3 regions of the Streptomyces sp. NBC_01077 genome follow, and region 2 is predicted to be linked to each of the others. Evidence: riboswitches for the same ligand, from Rfam matches in the RefSeq annotation. Region 2 holds a riboswitch; each other region holds the start of a gene.

Region 1 (4,023 bases), 4.7 Mb from region 2:
CAGGACATCGATGGCGTCACGGCGCGCGATGTAGTCCTCGTGCGCGGCCCGGTAGGCGGCGGCGAGCTCCGGGTCGGTGGCGAGCCGGGCCTGCATCTCCTTCATGACCCCGTTGGCCTCCAGGGTGCCGATCGCCGAGGCCGCCCGGGGGCAGGTCAGGTAGTACGTGGTCGGGAACGGCGTGCCGTCGGGGAGGCGCGGCGCGGTCTCGACGACGTCCGGGTTGCCGCACGGGCAGCGGTGCGCGATGGCGCGCAGGCCGCGGGGCGGCCGGCCGAGCTGCAGCTCGAAGGCGGCGATGTCCTGCTCGGTGGGCTCGGTGCGTTCGGTCTGCGGAGGGGGCGTTTCCATGTCTGCCTTGCTCGTCTGGTGCGGAGGAGGGGTCAGGGGCGGTCGGCGTGGTCGACGCCGTCCCAGAGGTTGTCGTACCAGGGGCGGTCCGCCGCGCCCTGGTCGCCGCGGGGCCGTTGCTCCGCGTCGGGGTCGTTCACGGTGAAGCCGGTCTCGCCGGGCAGCACGTAGTGGAGGTGCTCGCGGGCGAGGCGGCGGACGTAGGCCGGGTCCTGGAGGCGGGCCTTCTCGTCCCTGAGTTCCTCGACCCGCCGGGCGGCCTCGGCGGCCCGGCGCTCCTGCTCTGCGATCTCGCCCTGCTGGGAGACATAGCTCCGCATGGGGTAGGCGAGCGCCACGACGAGGGAGCAGACGACCAGGGCGAGGAAGGCCGCGCGGCCGGTGAGCCGGGAGCGGCGGGCCTGGCGGCGGGTCTGGGAGCGGTAGACACGGGCGGCGGTCTGCTCGCCGAGCAGCCTGATCCGGGTCGCGGTGGAGAACCGGTCCCGGTCCTTCGCGGCCATGTCGTGTCGCCTCCCCTGTTCACGCGGACGTCCCCGCACACGGTACGGGACCGAGTACGGGGACGTACGGAAGCTGCCCTGCGGTGAGGCTCAGCCCTTGAAGATCAGCCCTTGAAGCGCGGGAAGGCGCTGCGGCCGGCGTAGACCGCGGCGTCGTCGAGGATCTCCTCGATGCGCAGCAGCTGGTTGTACTTGGCGACGCGGTCCGAGCGGGCCGGGGCGCCGGTCTTGATCTGGCCGCAGTTCACCGCGACCGCGAGGTCGGCGATGGTGACGTCCTCGGTCTCGCCGGAGCGGTGGGACATCATGCACTTGAAGCCGCTGCGCTGGGCGAGCTCGACGGCGTCGAGGGTCTCGGTCAGCGAGCCGATCTGGTTGACCTTGACCAGGAGGGCGTTCGCGGTGCCCTCCTCGATGCCACGGGCCAGGCGCTCCGGGTTGGTGACGAAGAGGTCGTCGCCGACGATCTGGACCTTGGCGCCCAGCTTGTCGGTGAGGACCTTCCAGCCGGCCCAGTCGTCCTCGTACAGCGGGTCCTCGATGGAGACCATCGGGTACGCGGAGACGAGCTCCTCGTAGTACTCGGTCATCTCGGCGGCCGAGCGGGACTTGCCCTCGAACTCGTACTTGCCGTCCTTGTAGAACTCGGACGCGGCGACGTCGAGCGCGAGCGCGACGTCGGAGCCCGGGGTGTAGCCGGCCTCCTTGATGGCCTCGATGATGAGGTCGAGGGCCGCGCGGTTCGACTCGAGGTTCGGGGCGAAGCCGCCCTCGTCGCCGAGGCCGGTGGAGAGGCCCTTGCGCTTCAGCACGCCCTTGAGCGTGTGGTAGATCTCGGCACCCCAGCGGAGGGCCTCGGAGAAGGACTCCGCGCCGATCGGGGCGATCATGAACTCCTGGATGTCCACGTTGGAGTCGGCGTGCGACCCACCGTTGAGGATGTTCATCATCGGAACGGGCAGCAGGTGCGCGTTCGGGCCGCCGAGGTAGCGGAAGAGCGGGAGGTCCGAGGCCTCGGACGCGGCGTGCGCGACGGCGAGGGAGACGCCGAGGATGGCGTTGGCGCCGAGCGAGCCCTTGTTCTCCGTGGCGTCCAGGTCGAACATGGCCTGGTCGATCAGGCGCTGCTCGGTGGCGTCGTAGCCGACGAGCTCCGGGCCGATCTGCTCGATGACGGCGAGGACGGCCTTCTCGACACCCTTGCCCAGGTAGCGGTTCGGGTCACCGTCGCGAAGCTCGATGGCCTCGAACGCACCGGTGGAGGCGCCGGACGGAACAGCAGCACGACCGGTGCTGCCGTCGTCGAGGCCGACCTCGACCTCGACCGTGGGGTTGCCTCGGGAGTCCAGGATTTCCCGGGCTACGACGACGTCGATGGACGGCACGAGCATCTCCTTTTTGGGATGTGACGCTGGATGTGACGCAAGGTCGGTGCAGGGTCGCTCGGCCTTGCGACAAGAGCCTAACCGGCTCAGGGGCTCCGGTCGGCCTGGCGCCCGCCCGCTGGGACGAAAAAGGACCCAAGGGCATGCATCTCGGGACGAAGGACCCCGTATCTACCGGGCGGTAACCACGAGGTCCATCGGTCGGTGCCCACGCGTGGGGCTCGAAACGGGGGAACCCCGGACCGGTGCGCACGGGGGATGGGCGCGCCGGTCCGGGGTGGTCACCGCGGGAGGGTCGGAGGGGCCGCGTGAGCCGCCGGACTCACGCGGGCCGCCGGGCTCACTTCAGGTGAAGCTGCTGGCCCGGGTAGATGAGGTCGGCGTTCTCGACGACGTCCTTGTTCAGCTCGAAGAGCTTGGCCCAGCCGCCCTTGACGCCGTGCGCCTGAGCGATCTTGCTGAGGGTGTCGCCGGCCTTGACCTTGTACTCGCCGTCACCCTTCTTGACCTTCTTGCCGGTCGGGGTGGTGACGGTCTTCTTCGCGGCGGCCTTGGGCGCGGCCTGCTGCGTGGTCTGCTTCGGGGCCTGGCGCTGCTCGCTGCGGGTGGTCGGCTGCTCGGCCTTCCGCTCCGGCTGCGGGGCGCTCTGCTGCGGCGCGCTCTCGGCGGCACTCTCGGGCGAGGCGCTGGAGAGGCCCACACCACAGGACGGCCAGGCGCCCTTGCCCTGGCCCGCGAGGACCTTCTCGCCGATGGCGATCTGCTGGGCCTTCGTGGCCTGGTGGGCGTTCGGGGCGTACGCGGTGCCACCGAAGGCGGCCCACGTGGACGGCGTGAACTGCAGGCCGCCGTAGAAGCCGTTGCCCGTGTTGATGGACCAGTCGCCGCCGGACTCGCACTGGGCGACGCGGTCCCACTCGGAGACCGTGGCGGCCGAGGCGGTGCCCGCGGTCATCAGCGGGGCGGCGACGGCGACACCGGTGACGCCGACGAGCGTGACGACCTGGGTGGCCTTGGAGGGACGACGGTGTTTGCCCTTGCCGGAAAACAGCATGGAGATTCTCCTCACCGACGCCTACGAGGTGAGCTGTCGGGTTCGGGCCAATGAGTTGCCCGGCCGCGTGTCCTAGCACGCGGCTTCACCCCAAGCCGATCGTCGGCCGTCTGTCTCAACGGCCGGGGCCGGCACTTACCTTGGGTCCCCCGCTCCTGCCTTCGGCGCTTACGCGACGACAATTCCCATCGGCCGACGGCAGGATTCGGCGTTTCGGTCGACGGGGCCCGCGGTGGCGAGCGGTGACGACCGTAGACACAGACCCACCGGAAGTTCAAAGAGGCATATTGCGGAAATTTCGCCCCTACTTGCCTTCCGGTGGGGGGTGTTTGTGCAGGTGAGAGGTGACGGGAGCAAAGTTTGCGGGCGTGACACGCCAGTTGGGGCGAAGAGACCCATGTCTCACTTGCCTATAACCGGACATACGCCCCTGAATCACTCGGCCGCGATGGGCGAACCGTTCGTCAGGTCGAGGCTCTGACCAGGAAGGATGAGGTCCGGATCGATGCCCACGGTCTGCCGGTTGGCATCGTAGAGGGCGGTCCAGCCTCCGGGGAGTTCGTTCTCCTGTGCAATGTCGGACAGGCTGTCGCCGGGCTGCACGAGATACGCGCCCGAGTTGCCCTGACTGTCCGTTGCGTCCGATTCCTTCGAAGCGTCAGTCGACGGCTTCTCCAGGGGCTTTCCGGTCACCTTGCTATCAGATGAGGCGTGTCGACCTGATTCTGCC
Region 2 (4,023 bases):
ACGGTCCGCGTGCGGCACCTCGGAGCGGTGTCGGCGGTCGTCAGTGGCCGGCGTGCGCCGCACGCCGGCTCGTCGCGTCGAGGAGGGCCACCGCGTCGGCGGCCGTACGGCCCGGGGCCCGGTTCCACGGCCCGATCAGCTCGCCCCACCCCCGTGACCGGAGCTCGGTCATGATCCAGGCGGCCGCCTCGTTCATGGTCGTCGCGCTGCCGTAGCCGAGCCGGTGGGCGGCGAGAAGCGCACCGCAGACGCACCGGGCCCCGCGCGCGTCGCGCAGCTTGTACGGGGCGTTCTGCCAGCCCCACTCCGTCAGGACGAGGCGCGCGTAGCCGAGGTGGACCGAGGGGCGCAGCTCAGGCCGGCCGATGCGACGCCAGGCGTGCAGCCGGTCGGGCAGGACGGCTCCGATCCGGCCGGGAAACCGGCGCTCGGCGGGAAGGGGCGGCGGCAGCGCGTCGAGCGCATCGGCGACGAGCCGGTCCACCGGAACGGTGAGCAGGTCACGCCAGCCCTCCGTACCCGGATCCGTGTCGTCGGGCACGGTAGGGGCGGTCCAGTCCGTGACGATGCGCTGCCAGGTGGCGCTCTCGTAGAGGGCGGCGGCCTCGCGGTCGAGGGCATCGGGGTTGAGCAGGGAGGCGGAAGGCGGCATCCGGGCGGCTCCTCGGTCGGGGTCACTCCATCTTTCATGACGAATGTCGGCTTTGCGACTTTTGCCCTTGAGTGCCCACCCCACCGATGGGGCTTTCTTCGCTACTCCCCCATTAACAGAATTACAGTGCATATTCGGACATTGAACACCTGGTGATGCGACTCACTTCCCCGGAGACACCCCGGTGATCGAAGTCCGCGCATGCCGTGCCGGACAAGGAAGTTCGACGGGTCCGCCGTACGGTCGATCTTGAATTCCATGAATTCTGTGATCCATTTACCGGGTCCGCGACTCCGGTCCTCTTGTTCTCCGTCGCATTACTGGCCTACGGTCGCCTCCATTCGAGCGGATCGCCGAATCCTGCCACCGCTCGAAATACCTCCCTTTCACCCGACGGCAGGAGCGGGGGACCCACGAATACGCCGGCCCGGAATCCGGAACGGCTCGGGGTGAAGCCGCGTGCGCGCGGCCGGACATCTCCAGTCCGAACCCGACAGCTCACCCCGAAGGCGCCGGAGAGGAATCCGTCATGCCTGCTCACGGTAAGCACCGCCGCCCCCGCCGCCGCCCCGTCTCCCGTGGACTCGCGCTGGTCGGCACGGGCGGAGCCGCTCTTGCCCTCCCGCTGATCGCCCCGGCCGTGGCCGGCGCCGCACCCGTTTCCGGAGCCCCGGAAATCGCCGCCAAGGCCGTCACCGCGCCCGCCGCTCCGGTCGCCGCGAAGGCCCTCGCCAAGGCTCCCGCAGCCCCGGCCGCCGCGCGCACCTACACGGTCGTCAGTGGTGACTCGCTTTCCCTCATCGCCCAGAAGAAGGGAATTCAGGGCGGCTGGAAGGGTCTTTACCGGGCCAACAAGAGCACCGTGGGTGACAATCCGTCACTTATTCATCCAGGTCTTGAACTGACGCTTCGTCGGGATTCCGTGAAGGCCGCCCCCGCGCAGGCGAAGAAGGCCGCCACGACCGAACGGGCGAACCGCTCCGAGCGCCGGACCGCCACCCCGGCCGTCGCCACCAACACCGGTGCCTCGGCCGCCGCTCCCGCCGCCGCCGCTCCGGTCCAGGCCGCTCCCGTCGCCGCCACCCAGTACGCGAACAACCTCGACGGCTGGATCCGGCAGTCGCTGGACATCATGGCCCTGCGCGGCATCCCCGGTTCGTACGAGGGGATCCACCGCAACGTCATGCGTGAGTCCTCCGGCAACCCCCAGGCCATCAACCTCTGGGACTCCAACGCCGTGGCCGGCACCCCGTCGAAGGGCCTGCTCCAGGTCATCGAGCCGACCTTCCTCGCCTATCACGTGCCCGGCACGTCGATGGACCTGTTCGACCCGGTCGCCAACATCACCGCCGCCTGCAACTACGCGGCCGACCGCTACGGCTCCATCGACAACGTCAACGGGGCCTACTGACCCGGAAGTGCCCGGTGAACCAGGAGGTGGCGAGTTCCGCCACCTCCTCCAGGGCACCCGGCTCCTCGAAGAGGTGCGTGGCGCCCTCCACGACGTCCAGCCGGCTCTCGCAGCGCAGAAGCGACTCGGCCCGCCGGTTGAGGTCCAGGACCAGCGCGTCCGCGCCTCCGACCACGAGGAGCGTCGGCGCCTCGACCCTGGCCAGGTGGTCGGCCGCGAGGTCCGGTCGACCACCGCGTGAGACGACGGCGGCCACGGACGACTCCGGTTCGCCCGCCGCCCACAGCGCGGCGGCCGCTCCCGTACTGGCGCCGAAGTAGCCGAGCGGGAGGCCGTCGCTCTCGGGCTGCTCGGCGAGCCACTCCGTGGCGCGGGCAAGCCTGCCGGCCAGCAGCGGTGTGTCGAAGACATGCGCCCGGTCGACCGCCTCGACCTCGGTGAGCAGGTCGAACAGCAGCGTTCCGAGTCCCGCCCGATTCATTGCCGTCGCGACCGCCCGGTTCCGGGGGCTGTGCCGGCTGCTGCCGCTGCCGTGGGCGAACAGGACGATGCCGATGGCGCCCTCGGGCACCGCGAGCCGCCCGGCAAGGGTGACCCCGGCGGCGACGGGGATCCGTACGTCCGCGTCCTGGACGACCGGGCCGTGCGCGGCACGGTTCCGGTCCAGGCAGGCGAGGACCTCCTCGTCCGCGGTCTGAGCGAAGTCCCGGTAGAACTGTCCGATCGCGTAGAACAGCTCAGGCTCGTGCACGCTCACCGTCTCGTCGGCCTCGCCGCCGAGACGGGCCGTCCATCCCCGTGGCGCCACCGGCACCGCGAGCACGATCCGCGCGGCGCCCCTGGCCCGTACCACCCGGCAGGCCGCCAGAGCCGTGGCACCCGTGGCAAGACCGTCGTCCACCACGAGGACCGTCCGGCCTTCGAGCGGCACGGATGGCCGGCTGCCCCGATATCGACGGGTCCTCTGATCGAGCTCGGCGTGCTCGCGCTCCTCGACCGCGGCCAGATCGCGCGCCCCCACCCCGGCCTCGCGGAGCACCCGCTCGTTCACCACGCGCACGCCGCCCTCGCCCAGCGCACCCATCGCGAGCTCCGGCTGCTGGGGCACGCCCAGCTTCCGTACGAGACAGATGTCGAGCGGGGCGTCGAGAGCATCGGCCACCTCGGCCGCCACCGGCACCCCGCCGCGCGGCAGACCGAGAACCACGACGTCATGGCCCTTGTGGTGGTCGAGCCGGGCGGCAAGCTGCCGACCGGCGTCGGTGCGATCGCTGAAGAACATGGCCCGCCGCCCTTCCGCCTGCACGGTTCCGGGCTCGGGGAGGACCGGTGTGCCCCGTCCCCTGCCCGTCCCTCCAGGGTAAGACGGCCCCTTCGGCGACGGGTGGGTCGAAGGGGTACGGCACGACGAAGGGGAGCAGGTCGGTGAAGGGCAGGAACGAAAGTCGTCGCTTCCGTCGACGTTCGGATGACTTTCCCCCGGCCGGCACCCGGCCACCGACCCTCACCCTGAACGTGACCCTGACCCTCGACCTGACCGTGAACGTTCCCGCCCCGGCCCTCCCCGGTGAAAGCGCGATGGTCCCGTCAGCCGGCGAGGAAGGCTTCGATGACCTCGGCCAGCGCCTGCGGGGTCTCCTCGGGCGCGTAGTGGCCGGCGTCCTTGAGGACTTCCAGGCGCGCGTTGGGGTACCAGCGCAGCCAGGTCGCCTCCATGGCCTCGGCGCCGAGCGCCGGGTCGTGGGCGCCGACGGCGAGCAGGACGGGGACCGGATTGTCGCGGACGCGCTCGTGGAAGTCGGTGCGCGACCAGGAGTCCAGGTAGGCACGGAAGGCGGCCGCCGACGAGCGTCCGACGGATCGCTCGACGAGGGCGCTCAGCCAGGCGTCGTCGTACCGGCCGCCGGTGGTGTTGTCGATGATCGCGCGCCGGTTGGCCGTTTCCGCGGCGGCGCCTGCG
Region 3 (4,023 bases), 3.7 Mb from region 2:
TCTATCTGGCGCTGCCGCTCGCCGCCGGCGGTACGGGGCCCACGACGGCGCTCTTCGTCGTCTCCGCGCTGGTCGCGCTCGCCGCGCAGCTGCGGATCACCGCCTGGTGCAGGCGGCGGCTGAGCCGGGAGCGGTGTCTGGTCCTGGGGCTCGCCCTGATGGGCGGGGCCTTCCTGCTCCCGGCCGCCCTGGGCCGGGGCCTGGTGGGGCTGCTGCTGTGCGCGGCGGTCCTGGCCGTCGCGAACGCGGTGCTCTACCCGTACGAGATGGACACCGTCGTCGCCCTGTCCCGGGGGCGCTGGGTGGCCACCCACTACGGGCTCTACAACACCGTGTGCGGGATCGGGATCACCCTCGGGAATCTCGGGACGGGCGCGCTGCTCGACGTGACCGGGTGGTCGGCGGCGCCGTGGCTGGCGCTGTGCGCGGTGGGGCTCGTGTGTGCGGCGGCCATGGCTCTCCTGGCGAGGGGCGGGCGGCTGGCGGAGGGGGCGGGCACGGACTGAGCCGGCCACGGCCCCTCCACGCGCGCGTGGCCGGGTCCGGCGCGCGCCTGGCCTGGCCCCGCCCCGTGCGTGCCCGCCCCGCCCGCGTCCGTACGCCAGTCGGCCCCGTGGGAGTCGCCGCCCGGTACGGCGGCGGCCACCCTGGGAGGGCGCGGTACGGTCCGCGGCCGGAACGGACCGGGCAGGAGAGCACAGGTGGGGCACCCCCTAGGAGCGGTCGGCGGGCGGCGGGGCGGCGACCGCCGTCGCCCGTACGGGGGCGCCCGGAGGTTCATCCGGGCGCTGCCGCCGCTGATCATCGTGGGTGGTGTCGTCTTCGACGTCCTGACGCCGCCCAAGTACAGCGCGGCGCCGATGTTCTCCGCCGCCCCGCTGATCGCGGCACCGTTCTTCTCCACCCTCACGACGCTGCTCACCGGGATCGCGGCCGTCCTCGCCTCCGTCGGGCTGCACATCTACAACGGCACTGCGACCGAGATCCCGTCGCTCACCGAGTTCCTGACCGTGCTCACGGTCGCCGTGCTCGCCGTGCTCATCAACCGGGTCGTCCTCCGCAGCGGCGAGCGGCTCGCCTCCGCGCGGGTCATCGCGGAGACCGCGCAGAAGGCGGTGCTGCCGACGCCCGCCGAGCGGATCGGCGGGCTGCAGTGCGCGGCACGGTACGAGGCGGCGCAGGCGGACGCGTTCATCGGCGGCGACCTGTTCGCCGTCCAGGACACCCCCTACGGGGTGCGCCTCGTGGTCGGCGACGTCCGGGGCAAGGGGATGGACGCGGTCGAGGCCGTGGCCGTCGTCATCGGGGCGTTCCGGGAGGCGGCCGAGCAGGAGCGGAGTCTGGAGGGCGTGGCGCAGCGCCTCGAACGGGCCCTCGCCCGGGAGGGCACCCGCCGGACCGGGCTCGACGCCTTCGAGGGGTTCACCACGGCCGTCCTCGCCGAGATCCCGCGCGGTGACGGCGGCGGCACCTTCGACGGTTTCGTACGGGTCGTCAACCGCGGGCACCCGCCCCCGCTGATGCTGTTCGGGGACGGGCGCCTGGACATGCTGGAGCCGGGCGAGCCGGCGCTGCCGCTCGGCATGGGCGATCTGGCGGCGTGGCCGGACCGGGCCGAGGCGCGGCCGTACCCGCCGGGCGCGACGCTGCTGTTCTACACCGACGGCCTCTCGGAGGCGCGGAACGCGGAGGGCGTCTTCTACGACCCGGGGGAGCGGCTCGCGGGGCGGATCTTCCCGGGCCCCGAGGAACTCCTCGACGCGCTCGTGGACGACGTACGGCTGCACACGGGGGGCGGGTCGACGGACGACATGGCACTGCTCGCACTGAGCCGTCCCGCGACGGGGCAGCCGGAGCGGCGCCGGACGATGCCGGTGGTGCCGCCGGAGCCCGGTCACCGGCCGTAGTCGCGAGGTGTCACTGCGATAACAATTGACATAACGTCAGATCGCCGGGGTTTCGCCGCCCCTTGTTGAAGGGGGGTCAACTCGGACCATTCCCTATCAATTCAATGAATGATCAAGAGGAACAGCTTGGAATCGGGACCCCCTGTCTATTAACGTTCGATAACGCAGCGCGGTCGTCCCAGCCGTCGCAAGAGGCGGCACCGTGCGCACGCGCCGAATCCTGAAAAGGAACCGGGGAACCACTACTTGGGGTGAATCGGGCCCTTCGCACCTGTGCGACGAGCCCGTAGGAGACCTTCCTGCTCCGAACCCGTCAGCTAACCCGGTAGGCGAGAAGGAAGGAAAGGAGCGCGCCTTCGTGGCGTCCAACACTCCCGCACCCGAAGCCCCCTTCGATGCCTTCGGTGGTGGTGCGGGTCCCGCCGCCCCGGACACCGAGTGGAACCCCACCGAGGGCTCCCTCCGCGCCGAGAGCCGCTCCGGCGGCCGGCACCGTGTCGTCAAGCAGCGCTCCAACTTCGCCCGTTCCTCCACCGTCCTCGGCGTCGGTGTGATCGCCGCCGTCGGCGCGGGCGGCCTCGCCACCGCGCAGGAGAGGCCCCCGGTCGCGATATCGCTCCCCGACCTCCCGGACCTCAACCTGCCGGACGCCCACGACCTCCCCGGCGTCGGCGACCTCCTCCCCGAGGAGCACCAGGAGACGGTCAGCGCGGCCCGCGCCAACCCGAACCCGCTCACCGTCGAGACGTACGCCGTGCTCGACGACGAGCAGGGCACGAACACCCAGGTCGAGCAGGCGGTCCTGAACGGCCAGGACGGCCGGGCCACCATGGTCGCGACCGGCGCCGGCGACGCGGGCGAGGCGCTGCGCGCCCGCATCCTCCAGCAGGCCGAGCAGCAGCAGGCCTCCGCCGACGCCGCCGACAAGGCCGCGGCGGAGAAGGCGGCCGCCGAGAAGGCGGCCGCGGAGGCCGCGGCCAAGGCCGACGCGGCGGAGAAGGCGGCCGCCGAGGCGAAGGCCAAGGCCGAGGCGGAAGCCAAGGCGAAGGCGGAGGCCGAGGCCAAGGCGAAGGCCGAGGCGGCGGCAGAGGCCGAGCGCCTCGCCAAGCTCGCCGCGAGCTACTCGCTGCCGCTCTCCTCGTACAGCCTCAGCGCCACCTACATGCAGTCCGGCTCGATGTGGTCCTCCGGCTACCACACCGGCCTCGACTTCGCCGCTCCCACCGGCACCCCGCTCAAGGCGGTCCACGGCGGCACCGTCAAGTCGGCGGGCTGGTCCGGCTCGTACGGCTACCGGGTCGTCCTGGAGCTGGAGGACGGCACCGAGGTCTGGTACGCCCACATGTCGTCCATGACGGTCGCCGCGGGCCAGACCGTGGGCACCGGCGAGACGATCGGCCGCGTCGGCGCCACCGGCAACGTCACCGGTGCCCACCTCCACATGGAGGTGCACACGCCCGGCGGCTCCGGCCTCGACCCGGCGGAGTGGCTCCGCTCCAAGGGCCTGAGCCTGTAACACCGGGCACGCCCGTCACACCGGGAACGCCTGCAACGCCGGGGTGCCTGTCTCGCCGGGCACGCCTGCAACGCCCGGGTGCCCGTCACACCGGGCACGCCCGTCACGCGGTACGGAATAGGCCAGGCGGCCCGGAGGGTTGTGTCGATCATGACCTCCCTCCGCCCGCTGGGCTCCTCCGATCTGCACGTCTTCCCGCTCGCCCTGGGCGGCAACGTCTTCGGCTGGACCGCCGATGAGGCCCAGTCCTTCGCCGTCCTCGACGCCTACACCGCCGCCGGCGGCAACTTCGTCGACTCCGCCGACGTCTACTCCGCCTGGGCCGAGGGCAACGAGGGCGGCGAGTCCGAGACCGTCATCGGCCGCTGGCTCGCCTCTCGCGGCAACCGCTCTGATGTCGTCGTCGCCACCAAGGTCGGCGCCCACCCCCACTTCAAGGGGCTGTCCGCCACCACCATCAAGGCGGCCGCGGAAGAGTCGCTGCGCCGCCTCGGCACCGACTACATCGACCTCTACTACACGCACTTCGACGACGAGTCGGTCCCCGTCGAGGAGATCGTCACCGCCCTCGACCAGCTCGTGAAGGACGGCACGGTGCGG

The links. A riboswitch is a leader RNA that binds a small molecule or an ion and turns the genes downstream of it on or off. The one in region 2 is predicted to bind cyclic di-AMP.
Region 1: linked by a shared signal. The riboswitch ahead of OG462_RS18575 (transglycosylase family protein) and the one ahead of OG462_RS39755 (transglycosylase SLT domain-containing protein) in region 2 are both predicted to bind cyclic di-AMP.
Region 3: linked by a shared signal. The riboswitch ahead of OG462_RS23545 (M23 family metallopeptidase) and the one ahead of OG462_RS39755 (transglycosylase SLT domain-containing protein) in region 2 are both predicted to bind cyclic di-AMP.

What each region holds. Positions count from the first base shown of each region.
Region 1 covers NZ_CP108669.1:4,174,414-4,178,436, forward strand. The annotation lists gene OG462_RS18560 (DUF501 domain-containing protein) at 1-351, opposite strand, end outside; gene OG462_RS18565 (septum formation initiator family protein) at 384-854, opposite strand; gene eno (phosphopyruvate hydratase) at 959-2,245, opposite strand; gene OG462_RS18575 (transglycosylase family protein) at 2,580-3,293, opposite strand; cyclic di-AMP (ydaO/yuaA leader) riboswitch at 3,297-3,470, opposite strand; gene OG462_RS18580 (transglycosylase family protein) at 3,729-4,023, opposite strand, start outside.
Region 2 covers NZ_CP108669.1:8,872,265-8,876,287, reverse strand. The annotation lists gene OG462_RS39760 (hypothetical protein) at 41-652, opposite strand; cyclic di-AMP (ydaO/yuaA leader) riboswitch at 994-1,177, shown strand; gene OG462_RS39755 (transglycosylase SLT domain-containing protein) at 1,182-2,063, shown strand; gene OG462_RS39750 (phosphoribosyltransferase family protein) at 2,047-3,345, opposite strand; gene OG462_RS39745 (alpha/beta fold hydrolase) at 3,651-4,023, opposite strand, start outside.
Region 3 covers NZ_CP108669.1:5,215,507-5,219,529, forward strand. The annotation lists gene OG462_RS23535 (MFS transporter) at 1-506, shown strand, start outside; gene OG462_RS23540 (PP2C family protein-serine/threonine phosphatase) at 702-1,907, shown strand; cyclic di-AMP (ydaO/yuaA leader) riboswitch at 2,109-2,254, shown strand; gene OG462_RS23545 (M23 family metallopeptidase) at 2,266-3,423, shown strand; gene OG462_RS23550 (aldo/keto reductase) at 3,574-4,023, shown strand, end outside.